Regions from separate parts of the Vreelandella gomseomensis genome, predicted to be linked through region 2. Evidence: predicted binding sites of a transcription regulator. Region 2 holds the regulator's gene; the other holds the start of a gene.
The links. The regulator FliA, encoded in region 2, starts transcription of late flagellar genes. The targets are predictions, from matches to a motif close to CTAAAGTTNNNNNNNNNNCNGCCGATA.
Positions count from the first base shown of each region.

Region 1: the regulator FliA is predicted to act here: its motif matches at 3,917-3,943, upstream of QC815_RS06680 (DUF4019 domain-containing protein).

Region 1 is NZ_JARWAI010000004.1:177,172-184,319, reverse strand. It holds gene QC815_RS06705 (GNAT family N-acetyltransferase) at 1-403, shown strand, start outside; gene QC815_RS06700 (RidA family protein) at 464-934, shown strand; gene QC815_RS06695 (GlxA family transcriptional regulator) at 1,122-2,060, opposite strand; gene QC815_RS06690 (isochorismatase family protein) at 2,110-2,676, opposite strand; gene QC815_RS06685 (alpha/beta fold hydrolase) at 2,921-3,862, shown strand; gene QC815_RS06680 (DUF4019 domain-containing protein) at 3,998-4,414, shown strand; gene QC815_RS06675 (NfeD family protein) at 4,731-6,116, shown strand; gene QC815_RS06670 (slipin family protein) at 6,176-6,964, shown strand; gene QC815_RS06665 (DUF1206 domain-containing protein) at 6,980-7,148, opposite strand, start outside.
Region 2 is NZ_JARWAI010000006.1:224,792-231,939, forward strand. It holds gene QC815_RS09995 (hypothetical protein) at 1-473, shown strand, start outside; gene QC815_RS10000 (OmpA/MotB family protein) at 502-1,182, opposite strand; gene QC815_RS10005 (motility protein A) at 1,188-2,006, opposite strand; gene QC815_RS10010 (RNA polymerase sigma factor FliA) at 2,084-2,785, opposite strand; gene QC815_RS10015 (flagellar protein FlhE) at 2,817-3,200, opposite strand; gene QC815_RS10020 (hypothetical protein) at 3,290-3,847, opposite strand; gene flhF (flagellar biosynthesis GTPase FlhF) at 3,844-6,012, opposite strand; gene flhA (flagellar biosynthesis protein FlhA) at 6,052-7,148, opposite strand, start outside.

The DNA of each region.
Region 1 (7,148 bases), on a different contig from region 2:
TGACTTGAATATCAAGCTTGCTGAATCCGAAAGTCAAAAGCACCTCTTTACTGCTGATAGACAAAGTTATGCTGACGCTTTTTTAGCACCTACACCTGCTTGTTTTGCATTGCTGGCTTATCAAGGCAATCAGCCAATTGGCTTCTATATATATAATTTTAAGTTTGCGAGTTACGTTGGATCCCGTGTTCTTTATATTGAGGATCTGTATTTTATCGATGGTTTTGATGGCGATGAAAATAAAAGTATATTACTACAGCATGCTCTAAAGGTGTCACGGTCTGAGAATTGCTGTAGAACGGAGATGCGTGTTCTTAAAGAGTTCAATATTGGCTATGATCTTATCAGTAGCTTTGGTTTCAGTGAGATCAAGAAATGGAGTGTTTATCGCCTAGATCTTTAATAAATCAATACCAGTGCACGTTGTCACAAAATTATTAACAGAATATACGTGGAGCCAGTAATGAAATCAACGGTGGAAGAGCGCATTCGTTCGTTGGGGTTGGAACTCCCCGTCGTTACCACGCCAAGGGGCAATTTTCTTTCTTATGCCATTTCGGACAACATGCTCTATCTGTCAGGTAAGGGCGCTCCGTTGCGAGAAGAGGGCGTTGCTGTCCCAAAAGTTGGGCAGGACGTCACTGTCGAGCAGGCTCGGATGTACGCTCAAGAGGTTGGCCTGTATCTCCTTGCGCTCGTTCAAGAGGCGCTGGGTGACTTTGATCGGGTTCAGCGTGTCGTGAAGGTGTTTGGTATGGTCAATGCTGATCCAAATTTCACCTCTCACACTGAGGTCATCAACGGTTGTTCCGACCTATTTGTTACCGTTCTTGGTGAGCGCGGTGAACATGCACGTTCTGCCATTGGGGTAGGCTCATTGCCGAAGGGGTTTGCGGTGGAAATTGAAGCCATCGTTGAGTTTTCAGACGCTTGACCACAGCATCGCCACGCTTAATCTTTCCCATGAGCTGCACTGATCTTTGGTTGCTACTTTTTAACCAACATCGAGATTCAGGAAAGGCAGGCCGTTCATGACGGACATTGCGTTCGGGGTATCTTTTCCTATCAAATCAACACCATGTGATGATGCGATGGTGCAATAACGCTGAATAAATCATGAATCAAGATATCTGGGAGCGCCGCCATACGCTAGGCGGCGCTTTTTCCTGGCGAGCCCAGATGCGCCGTAGTTGCCGCTCATCACCGAATCCAGACGCTTCCGCGATGCGCGCAAGCGTCCATGTCGTTTCGGTCATTAATGCCTTGGCTCGCTGCAGGCGTAACCCCGTGATGTAGTCGCCCACCGGCATGCCGGTGAGACGTTTGAACTGACGCCGGAAATGGCGTTCGCTCATGGCGGCTTTAGCCGCCAGCGTTTCGATAGGCCACCTTTGAGAGGGCGCGGCGCAGATGGCATCTTGAACGCGATGCAGCCGTTCATCCACATGATTACGCCCCTCAAGCCAGGCGCCCAACTGAGGCTCCTGGCCGCTGCGGCGAAGATACAGCACCATTTCCCGCGCTACCGCCAAGGCCAGTGAATGGCCGCAAGCACGGGTTAGCCAGTAGAGCATGGTATCGATCCCTGTTGAGATCCCAGCGCTGGTTAAATAGCGCCCGTCCTCGGTAAAGATACAATCACGTTGTACCTCTGCTTGTGGGGCTTTGGCTTGTAGCTGCTCGATTAGCGTGTGGTGGGTGGTACAGCGCCGCCCCTCCAAGAGGCCAGCATCCGCCAGTAATAGCGTGCCGGAGCAAACAGTCATCAGCGTATCCGCATGGTGGGCATTCGCCTTGAGCCAAGTGACGCACTCCTGTTGCGCTAATGGCTCAAGACTATTGCGATACTGCCCTGGAATCAGCAGTAAATCTTGAGGGGAGAGCTGTTCAGGTAATGGGTCAATGCCGCTAAGGGTGAGCGGCCCTAACCACTGTATGGCCGCAGTGGGGCCGATATAGTGAACCTGAACGTCTATCGAGAGCCGATCTGCGCACTGCAAAACCTGTAGCGGGCCAATCAGGTCAAGTGGCACCTGGCCGGGCATCATCAGTATCGCCACCCGTAAAGTGGTGGCTCTAGAGGATGGCGCTTGGCTATGTGGTCGCTCTTCACTCACGCGTATTTTGCCATTCGTTGATCATGTCGTGTGTACTGATAATACGTGCAAAGCGGCCTTCAAGAACCAGCTCGGTGCGTGCCTTGATATCATCGGCCGACCAGGTGATGCCGTGGCGCGTCATGGGGAAGGTCAGGGTAGCATCGCTGATAAAGTCGACGCTAAACCCTAAATCTGATGCCATCCGGGCGGTGGTTTCGCAGCACTGCTCGGTACGAATGCCGCTAATGGCAAGCCGTTCAATGCCGTGCTCCCGTAACCAGTCCCCAAGCGAGGTATCGGTGAAGGCATTATGGGCACGTTTATGATACGTGACTGCTACGTCATCGTTAAAATCATCAAGCGGACGAATAAGGCCATAATCCGGGTCAAAAGGCCCTTGGCTGCCGGGTTCTTCATGCAGAATGCGGATAACGGGAATGTTGTGTGCCTGAGCTGCATTTAGCACGGCCCTTTGCCTAGGGCGCCAGTCATGAGCAAGGTCTTCATCCCAGTAATTTCGGGCGGGGAAAGAGGCCTGTACATCAATTAATAGCAATGCAGTTTTAGAGTGGGTCATGGCTAATCTCATCGTGTTGAAGTGAGGTGATAGATTAGCTGCTACGTATCCTGCCAACGATGCGTTGTCCGGTCACAAAGGGGGTAGATTCGGCCATTTATAGAGAGTGTTATCTCGCTAACACCACCATCATGGGGCGTTGTCGTGACATGTTCTCATTGCGGATTCTGCTACGCTCAAAACACGCTGGATGACTGCATGAAAGTGGCAGCGAGCTTGGATGTGACGGCTGTGGGAGGAGTAAGTGAGACAACGCATGGTGATCGCCATCATGGGAGCGTTGCTGGCGATGTCGACAGGTGCAAACGCGAACAGCCTTGATTTTGAAGCGCTGGTCTCTGTGCAAGAATCACGCCCGCTGCCCGCGCTGCAAACGTATGAAGCGCGGGACGGAACAGCGCTTGCGTATCGCCACTATCCAAGTGACGCCCATACCGCGTTGATCCTCGTGCATGGCTCTGGAACCGACAGCAGGTACCTGGCAACGCTCGCCCATGAGTTAGCCGCGGCAGGCGCTGCCAGTGTCTATACGCCGGATGTTCGCGGGCATGGTCCTTCGCCGGTGCGCCGAGGCGATATCGACTATATTGGGCAGCTTGAAGATGACCTGGCGGACCTTATTGCCCATATAAAAGACACCAACACCGATGTCTCAAGGGTGGTCGTTGGTGGTCATTCATCCGGGGGCGGGCTCGCGGTGCGCTTTGCCGGTGGGCAGCATGGGCACCTTGCCTCGGCGTATCTGCTGCTGGCGCCTTACCTTGGCCACGATGCGCCCACTGTTCGGGATAATTCCGGTGGTTGGGCCGAGCCAAGTGTCGCCAGGATTGTGGCGATCTCCATGCTCAACGCGATTGGCATCACGCATTTCAACGGGGCGGATGTATTGCGGTTCAACTTGCCGTCTGAATACCGCGATGGCTCAGAGACGCTCGCCTATTCATATCGGCTGATGACCGGTTTTAGTCCGGCTGATTTTCGTCAGGCGCTGGGCTCAGTGCAGGTGCCTGTTCTGGTGGTCACCGGAGCTGAGGATGAGGCGTTTTATGCGGATCAATTCGAACCCGTGCTACGTCCGCTTGTGCCCCATGCGGACATCACCACGGTGGAAGGCGAATCGCACCTGGGGCTAGTGGTCAGTGAAGAGGGCATCGCGACCGTTCGCCAGTGGCTGCAGGGGTTGTAGTGGGTAACAACAAGCGTGGGCGCTGCAAAGATATTGGCTGATCTCTCAAATCCCCTAAAGAAACCTCGCCGGTTTCCGATAACTCTTTATATCGGACGACGTTGTTCGACCGTCCCCATGTATCGAGAGTCAGTCATGCCCAAAATACTCAGTTGCATCATCACGGCCGTACTGCTGTCTTTCAGTACGCATGTAATGGCCCATACTGCCAATGAGGCGGAGGCCGCTGCGCTTGCCTGGTTGAAAGCGATCGATAACGGTAATTATGAACAAGCCTGGGAGACCTCATCGCCGATCTTAAAAGCGCCGCTTTCACAAGGTATGTTGGCGCGCACCATTGAGCTTGTACGCCGGGACTTTGGCGAAGTGGCCTCGCGCAAGCGCGTTCGTACCAGCCACCAGACGTCCATGCCGGGTGCGCCGAGCGGCGACTATATCGTCTTCACCTTCCAAACCGGCTTCGAGAACAGCGGACGTCGGCTCGAGACCGTTACCCCCCACCTTGAAAACGGCACCTGGCGGGTGAGCAGCTATTACGTGGAAACGCCCTGATTTACCAGCTACCAGCGCTGCATGCCTGGCGAATCAGCGTGCCCAGGTTTATTTCCCGATAGGGATAAAAATGCCAGGTTGGCGCTAAATCGAGTCAATTTTTCCCGCTAAGGAAGTTTACGCTTCGCCTCATTACCCAACCCACCATAAGTGCTATGTTGAAAGTATATTGATGTGGCGATATTACTTGTTCATAAAATATACGGGGTGTAAGTTTTGTATATGATGATTCCGGTGGTGGACGTGCTTATATGATGGCTGCTGACCCAGGCAGCTAGGCAATGGTTTCAGGACGCGAGGCACGGGGAGAGCTGACATGCGAAGCCTTTCTTACAAATCCCCTTGGCTGTGGTTATCGCTGGCAGGTTTGTTGATGCTGGCGCTGTCGTTCGCCTGGCAGGCCACGGCACAGACCTCTTCGCGTAACGCCCTGGTCATGAACATTGAAGGGGCCATTGGCCCCGCCACCAAGGATTATCTTGAGCGCGGCCTGCGCAAGGCCCGTGAGCAGAACAGCGAGGTGATTGTCGTTGAGCTGGATACGCCGGGCGGCCTGGTCGACACGACCCGCGACATGATCCGTGAAATGCTGAATGCCGACATTCCCGTGGCTATGTATGTCTCCCCCAGTGGCGCTCGAGCGGCCAGTGCGGGCACTTATCTGCTGTATGGCAGCCATGTCGCCGCCATGGCGCCGGCAACCCATCTGGGGTCTGCCACGCCGGTGCAGATGGGCGGTTCCGGCTTTCCCGGCAGCGCTGATGAAGCGGATGACAACGCCGAAGGCCAATCGGAAGGCGAGAGTGAAAGCGAGTCTGGAAGCGAGAGCAGCGCCATGGAGCGCAAGGTCATGGAAGACGCGGTGAGCTTTATCCGCAGCCTGGCCGAGCGTCACGACCGGAACGCCGATTGGGCCGAAGCGGCGGTGCGCGAGGCGGTCAACCTCACCGCCAATGAGGCACTGGAGCAGAACGTCATCGACGTGATTGCGCAGGATCTGAACGATTTACTTTCACAAATAGACGGTACGACGGTGGTCATGGAAGGTGGTGATCGGACGCTTGAGACAGCCGACCTCGCCATCGAGCGCTTTGATCCGGATTGGCGCACAGAGCTGCTTTCGCTGATTACCAACCCCAATATTGCCTACTTCCTGCTGATCATCGGCTTTTACGGGCTGATCTTCGAGCTTTCGAGCCCTGGCAGCCTGTTCCCTGGCACCATCGGGGTTATTTCGCTGTTGTTGGCTCTCTTTGCCTTTCAGATGCTGCCGATCAATTATGCGGGCCTGGCGCTTATCATCGTGGGATTGGCGCTGATGGTGGGCGAGGCGTTAATGCCCAGCTTTGGTGTACTGGGAGTGGGCGGGATTATTGCCTTTGTGCTGGGGTCGGTCATGCTGATGGATGCCGAGTACCTGGCCATTTCGTTGCCATTGATTGGCGGCGTGGCGCTGGTATCCGGCGGACTGATGTTGTGGACCTTGACGCGTTTTGCAACGCTGCGCCGACGCCCGGCACATACGGGTATCGAGCAGATGATAGGTGCCAGTGCCGTTGCCCTGGAAGATTTTGAAACCAACGGCCACGTCTGGCTGCACAGCGAGCGTTGGAATGCGGTAAGCGATGCTCCCGTCAAGCAGGGTGACGCACTGAAGGTCGTGCGTCTTGAAGGCTTGACGGTCTATGTCTCACATCCCTAGCGACCCTGGCCCTGGTGGCCGTCGTCAGGTAATTGATCATCCGCTAAACGAGGTGCCCCATGATTCTCTCGTATCTTGTTCCAGTCGTACTGGTGGTGCTACTCATCGCCGCCTCCATCCGCATACTGCCGGAATACAAGCGCGGCGTGGTGTTCTTTCTGGGCCGCTATCAGAAGGTAAAAGGGCCGGGCCTAGTTATCGTGATCCCCGCGATTCAAAAGATGCAGGTGGTCGATCTGCGTGTTATCACCATGGACGTGCCCGAGCAGGACGTGATCTCCCAGGACAACGTTACGGTGAAGGTCAACGCCGTGCTTTACTTTCGCGTAGTGGATCCGGAAAAAGCGATTATCCAGGTGGAAAACTTCACCCAGGCGACCAGCCAGCTGGCGCAGACCACGCTGCGTTCGGTATTGGGTAAGCATGACCTGGATGAAATGCTCTCCGAGCGCGACAAGCTCAACGACGATATCCAGGAAATCCTCGACGCTCAGACAGACTCCTGGGGCATCAAGGTGGCGAACGTCGAGATCAAGCACGTGGATCTGGACGAGAGCATGATCCGCGCCATTGCCCGCCAGGCCGAGGCGGAGCGTGAACGTCGCGCCAAGGTCATCCACGCTGAGGGTGAGCTGCAGGCTTCCAAGAAACTGGTCGAGGCGGCCAACGTGATGCAGGAAAACTCTGCTGCGCTGCAGCTACGCTACCTGCAGACCATGAGCGACATGAGCAACAAGAACGCGTCGACGATCGTCTTCCCGCTGCCCATGGACATCATGGAAGCCTTCAAGGACATGAAAGCCAAGCACATGCCGCCCGCATCGGGTACGCCAAAAGACGACGCTTAAACGCTGCTGATAGGGCTATAACGAAGGGTCAACGTGGCGGTAAATAGCGGTAAGCACGCTATAGCACCCAAACGCCAGCAGGCCAATGGCGACAAACCCAAACAGCCATTGCCCGAAGGCCTGGCGCCGCAAGGTGTTAAACGCTTCCGCCGTGCCGCCAGCTTCGTTGGGGTCGAACTGGTAA
Region 2 (7,148 bases):
CGTATAACGTGACAGACGACCAGCGCCACGACCATTGGCAATCGATGGTATTAACCCTTGGCGACGAGCGGCATTTTCGCGCGGTGGAAACCCACAGCTACGCCGATGCCACCCTGAGCGTCAACGCCACCCCGGGGGTTTGCGACCTGCCCTGGCTGGAGATGCGCGTGACGCTGGGCGAAATCCAGGGTGAAAGTCGCACGGTCAACCTGGTGCCCGCCCGGTTGCGCGTCGACGAACGCGAGCGTGTCTACAGCGTGGCCGAATTCATTACCGAGCGCGCCGATGACGGTTTCTACGTGCATTTTTACCTGGACGATATCCATCAGCTGATCGCCGACATGGGCGACGGGGAACAGATCTTTCTGGGCTTCGACCAGGGCGAGCGGGATCCCTGGTACATGACATTCAGCCTTGAGGGCGCCGGCCAGGCGCTGACCCGCATGCAGCGACAATGCAAGCACGCGTCATGAAACCGGCTGATACTGGCGAGGGGCTGGCTTATTCTTGCGTTGACCGCTGGCGCAGCAGCAGTTCAACGCGGCGGTTGGCGGCTCGCCCCTGCGACGTTGCGTTACTCTCCATGGGTTGGGTATCAGCATAGCCGACGGCCCGCATACGGGAATCATCGAGCCCAAGGCTTTCCAGGTGGCGCACCACCGCAATGGCCCGCGCCGATGACAGCTCCCAGTTGGAAGGAAAGCGTGAGGTAGAGATGGGCACGTTATCCGTGTGGCCCTCAACCGACACCTGCCCTTCGAAGGCGTTCAGCACGTCCACCAGGCTGGCAACCAGATCGCGACCCTGCTCAGTGAGCCGTGCCCGCCCGCTGTCGAACAGCAGACTCTCATTGATACGCAGCGTCACGCCTTCCTGGCCCTGGGAAACATCCACACCGGGAATGCTGATGCCATCAAAGCGCGGCTGCACGCCGCTGTGTCGCGGCTGGATACCGGCCGCCAGGGTGGCCAGCGGAAGGTCTTCAATGGCGCCAGGGGACACCTCGGCAACACTGCCGGCGGCACCCTCGTCGTTGCCGCCAGGCGGGGCCAACGAGAGGAGCAGCACGAACAGGGTAATCAGCAGCGTCAGCACATCGAGATAGCTGGTTAGCCAGCTTTCCTCGTCCCCGCCGCCGGTGACCGGCGGCTCAAGCATTTGCCGCGTATGCCCATCTAGCATAGTGACTACCCTTTGGCGGCGGCGCTGGTTGAGGTACGCGGCTTCTTGACGTCAGGCTCGCGGATTTCGTCGTGATAGTTGGCGACAAACGAATTGAGCGTTTCTTCGATGAACGACGGCAGGCGGCGCTTGGTGATCAGCGAAATGCCTTCCAGCACCATGTTCATGGTAATCAGACGCTCTTCGGTACGCCGTTCAAGCTTCACCGCAATCGGCTTGAACACCAGGTTGGCCAGCAGGATGCCATAGAAGGTGGTCAGCAGCGCCACGGACATGCGCGGCCCGATCACGTCCAGGTTGCCGGAGTCCATGACCTCGAGCATGTTCACCAAACCCACCAGCGTGCCGATCATGCCGAACGCCGGGGCATAGGTCGCCATGGTACGAAAGATCTGCGCTTCGGCGTGCTCTCGCGCCTTGAGGCGCGCAATGCGCCAGCGCAGCATGTCGAAGATCTCGTCTTCCTTGGTGTTGGCAATGACCAGTTGAATACCGGTTCGCAGGAAGGGATTGCGGGTGTTTTCAAGCTCCTGCTCGACGGCGCGCACATCGCCCTTGAACCACAGCCGCGACATGGACACGAGCTCATTGATATCGTCACGCACGTAGGTATTTTCACGGCGGAATACGAGCCCGACGAGACGTACGACACGCAGCACTTCCTTGAGCGGGTAGCTGATGAAGGTGGCCGCAAGGGTGCCGGTCACCACGATCGCCAGCCCCGGCACATTGAGGAAGCTCCCCGGTGACTCGGCGGTAAAAAACAGGACGCTTACCAGCAGCAGTATGCTGGCGAGAATACCAATCAGCGTCGATGGGTTCATGGGGGTGCTCCTTAAAGCATTAATCCAGGCGTTAAAGTAGCATCATGGCCGGAAGCTGCGCCGCCGGCGGTAGACACCTACGCCGAGTCGTTCAACTTTGCGCGCAGGCGGCTGACCGCCTGGCTGTGCAACTGGGAGACGCGTGACTCCGTGACGCCAAGCACGGCGCCGACTTCCTTGAGGTTCAGCTCTTCCTGATAGTAAAGCGCCATCAGTAGCTTTTCACGCTCGGGGAGCGCCTCGATGGCGGCCTCCAGGGTTTCCCGCTGCTGGGCATCAAGTAGGTGGTCGAACGGCGAACTCCCGATCTCGCGATTATAGGGTTCGGCGCCGTCGGCCACCAGTTCTTCAAAGGGCAGTAGCTGACCGCTGTTGGTATCGTGGAGCAGCTGCTGATAGTCCCCCAGCGACATCGCCAGCGCCTCGGCGATCTCCCCCTCTTCAGGGGCGCGGCCCAGCGATTGCTCGAGTCGCCGGACGGTTTCATCCACGGCCCTGGCCGAGCGTCGGACACTGCGCGGCAGCCAGTCACGGGTGCGCAGCTCGTCCACCATGGCGCCGCGGATACGCTGGCTGGCAAACGTCGCAAAGGTAGCCCCCTGGGTGGCATCGAAACGGCCCAGCGCCTCCAGCAGCCCCATCATGCCCGCCTGGATCAGGTCGTCCAGCTCGATGCTGGCGGGTAGCCTGACCTGCAGCGTCAAGGCCTGACGTCTTACCAGTGGCATGTACTCCGTCATCAGCTCACTTTGTTTGATCCTGCCTTGTGCTGTGTACATCCTATTGCCTCGCGGCTAAACCACCTTTGACTCACTGGTAATTTATAATCATCTGCAGCCCTTTGACGCTGACGGGCCGCTGTCCTGGCCGCAGCACAAATTGAAAATGCAGCGGCGTTGTCGCCTTCAGTCCGGACAAGGCGCGGGTTTCCCCGCGCATCCCGGACAGGGCCACGCAGCGCTCGGGATGGCAAAGCCAGGCCCGCAGTGCGGCGCCCGGGGCATGCTGGTACTGCCACTGGATACGCCCGATAACCGCCGACTGCGCGACCATGCCTGCGGGAGGGCGAACCTCATCGCTGCGGCTGGCACGGTCGCTCATGGTCACCAGTAGGCCCGGCACCTGAGCGACCCAGCTGCCGGGCGCCGCCTGCGCCATGGAGCCGAAAGCCAGGACGAATACCATAAGACCCATTGCATGACGCCACCAGCCTAGCATGCTTCATTCCTTTTCATGAGCGAATAAGCCTCGTTTATTAGTCGCTTTACCGGCCTTCGCCGGGGTCAGCGGGCCAACAGCAGCAGCTCGATCCCGAAATAGCGATCCGCCGCCTGGCGCAGGTTTTCCAACAGCCCCTGCCTGGGCAGGTGCGGTTCGTGGAGCGCCAGCAAGCGCTGCGGGCCATTGTGCTGATGAAGCTGCTTGACGACATGATACATGCGCCCGAATGCCTCGGCATCGCTGCTCACCCACAGCGCCCAGCGCCGATGTGTCTGACTCAGCTCGGCAAGCGCTGGGGCGTCCGGCATCACGATCCGGATATCCCAGTCGGCGGGATCCTTGGCCCAGGCGCGCCCCAGGGCGGCCCACTGACCCAGACGCGCGCTGACCTTGCGTACCTGAGCCGGTTCATCAGCGGGCAGGCCGACCACCATCAGAGGCGTCTTGGGCGCCGGCGGGGTCACCGGCGGGGTCATCGCGGCCGCGCCGGGCACGATGGGCTCCTGATAGGCCATGGGCCCAGGGGCATCTACCGCCTCGGGAGGCGCTTCATCGCCGCGCTGCTGACGCTGCAGATCCGCCCATTTGCGCAGCCCGGCGGCTTGATCCTGAGCGCTCATGTCAAGCCCTCACGGTTGACGCTGCCCAGCTGGCGAATCGCGTCCCGGGCCATGAAGGCATAGACCAGCGCATCGAGCAGCGCCGTGTCACGGCGACGCCGCCGACTTGACAGCAGGTTCAATACATCGCTGTGCAGTGTCACGGCGGCTTCATCGTCGGCACAGTCCAGATGTCCCGCCACTGCGGCGATGCCGCTGGCCATCAGCAAGCGCACTTCGGGGCTGACCTCGCCGCTGTCGGCGTCTTTCAACTGCTGCCAGGCGCGTCGCGTCAGCGCTGCCAGCCCTTCGCTCTGCAGCTGGGTCACCAGCAGGCTCAAGACGTCATTGCCCAGACGCGCGGGGGTCAGCCAGTAGCGGCGGGTCACCACCTTGGCGCTTTCCGGGTCGCGCACTTCGCCGTACCAAGCGAGCAGCGCCCGCCCGGCTGCATCGCTGACTTCGACATAGGCAGTCCACAGCGTCATTGGCTGGCCTCGAAAACGCACCTTGACGTGATGATTGAGGGTGCTTTCGGCAAACAGCTGGCGCAGCGCATGGCGTTCACCGTGCAAGTGTACCCGCAATGCCGGGGGGGCCAGACTGACCCAGGTCAGGTATTGGTGCTCTAACCAACTCAGGGTGTCGCCGTCGGGTAATGCCGGCAGCAGGTGAACAGCGACGCCGTCGCGCTCGCTGAAGGTGGCCATGCGCGGCTGCCAGCCAGCGGGCTGACGGTGCTGGAGCCAGGGCAGCGCCATCCAGGCGCCATCGGCATCCAGGCCGATATCGGGCATCGCCCAGTCACAGCCGCGTTCGTTGCGCCGCGGCGACCAGGCCATACCCAGCATGCGCTGGGGCGGCGGGTAGCCCTGGAGCAGCGCATCGAGGCGCTGATCCTGCAGTACGCCAGGCAGATTGGCGATGTCCCAGACGCCCTCGAGACGCTCGAAGCCCACCATGCGTTCGCGCAGCCGGGCAAACAGCGACGACAGGCGGCGCCCCTGCCCCAATACATCCCGCGACCAGCGCGGCATGCTGATCGGTGCCGTTGCGGCCGGGGCGTTCGTGGTGCTGGTCACGGCGCTATCGAGTGCCTGATCCACCAGGGCGGCGGGGTCGGCCAGGGCCATATCCTCGGGAACCTGCTGGCCGTAGGCGCCAAACAGCACGCGCATGCCATGGCGCATGACGATATCGAGTATCGGCGCCAGCCGGCCGGCCTCATCCTGCTTGGTGATGATGCAGTCATCAAGCTCAGCGCCGGCGGCCCGAGCGGCCTGTCGATAACGCAGCACCACTTCCTCCAGGGTTTCAGGCTGGCTGGCGGCGTTGAGCAGCAGCACCAGCCTGACCTTGGAGCGACCGCCCTGCAGATGAGCGATCTGCTCGATCACCCGCTGGTCGCGCTGGCTCATCCCCACGGTATCGATGATCACCCACTGCTTGCCCTGCAAGCGACTCAGCAGGTCATCGATGGGTTGTTCGGCGTCCAGCGCGTACATGGGAATGTCGAGCAGGCGCGCGTAGATGCGCAGCTGCTCATGGGCACCGATACGAAAGCTGTCGGTGGTTACCAGCGCCACGGGGCGCGTGCCATGGCGCATGACAAAGCGGGCCGCCAGCTTGGCGGTAGTGGTCGTCTTGCCGACGCCGGTGGGGCCCACCAGGGCGACGATGCCGGTTTCATCGAAAAACTCGGGCTCGTCCTTGAGCACCGACAGCCTGGCCATCAGCCGCTCGCGCAGCCAGGCCAGCGCCTGCTCGCTGTCGGCGTTGGGCGAGGCGAGTCCGCTCGGCAGGTCGATCAGAATATCGTCGGCCAGCTCGGCGCTGAAGCCCACGCCACAGAGCAGTTGGCGCCAGCGATCGCTGCCGGTGGCCGTAGATTCCGCTACCGAATGGCGATCGGTCTGCTGGGTGGCCAGCAGCGAACGCATATCCTGCATTTCGCGTAGTAACCGCTCGCTCATGGATTCAAGCGGATCCTTCGGCGCTGAGGCCGGCTCACTGGGCGGCGGCGGTGAGGGCTCGAAATGGTCGACGGCCTCATCGGCCATGGCCAGAATCTCGACGCCACCTTCGGTGCGACGGTTGGCCACGATCAGGGCGTCTTCGCCCAGCGCTTCACGCACCTGGCGCATCACATCGCGACTGTTGGCGCCTACGAAACGTCTAACACTCATGGTCTACCCCCGAACCCTGAAAAAACAGCGCCGTTTGCATTAGCGTCCCCCGACCACGGTCGTCACCCGCAAGGTGCGGTCATCCGGAATTTCCGCCTGTGAAAGAACCGCCATATGACGCAAGCGACGGCGCAGGAAACGCGATAGTACCGCGCGCAGGGAGTGCTGAACCACCAACACGGGAGGCTCGCCGCTGCTTTCATGACGCTCAAGCGCCTGCTGAGCCTGGGTCATCAGCGTGTCGGCAAGCCCCGGTTCCATTGCCCCGTTGCCGTTCATGGCCTGCACCAGCACCTGCTCGAGCTGAGCATCCAGGCCCATCACGTTCAAGGTATCCTGACCGGCAAACCACTGCTGGGTGATCGAACGCCCAAGCGCCACGCGCACCAGCGCCGTCAGCTCATTGGCATCCTGCTGCTGGCCGGCGTATTCCGCCAGCGTGTCGAGGATGGTGCGCATGTCGCGAATCGAGACGTCTTCATCCAGCAGGTTCTGCAGGATGCGCTGCAGCACGGTCAGCGAAATAGCCTTCGGCACGACTTCTTCTACCAGCGATTTCTGATCGCCCTCCAGCTTGTCGAGCAGTTTCTGAACTTCCTGGCGGCCCAGCATTTCGGGCGAGTGGCGGTGCAACAAGTGGTTGAGGTGGGTGGCGATCACCGTGCTGGCATCGACGACCGTGTAACCGTAGACCTGGGCGTGCTCGCGCTGGCTGGCCTCGATCCACACCGCCGGCAGGCCAAAGGCGGGGTCCTGCGTGGCGGTACCCTGCAACTCTCCCGACACCTGCCCCGGGTTGATGGCCAGCCACTTGCCCGGATAGGCTTCGGCCCGGCCAATTTCAGCGCCTTTCATCGACAGCACGTAGGCGTTGGGCGACAGCTCCAGATTATCGCGGATATGCACCACCGGCGGCAGAAAGCCGACTTCCTGGGCAAACTTCTTGCGCACGCTTTTGATACGACCGAGCAGTTCGCCCTTCTGGCGCGAGTCGACCAGCGGAATCAGACGATGGCCGACTTCCAGGCCGAGCGTGTCGACCAGTTGCACATCCTCCCAGCTGGCCTCTGGGGTTTCCTGGGTAGGCGGCGGCGTGGCGGCAATTTCCTCCTTCACCAGGGTCTGCTCCTGGCGGC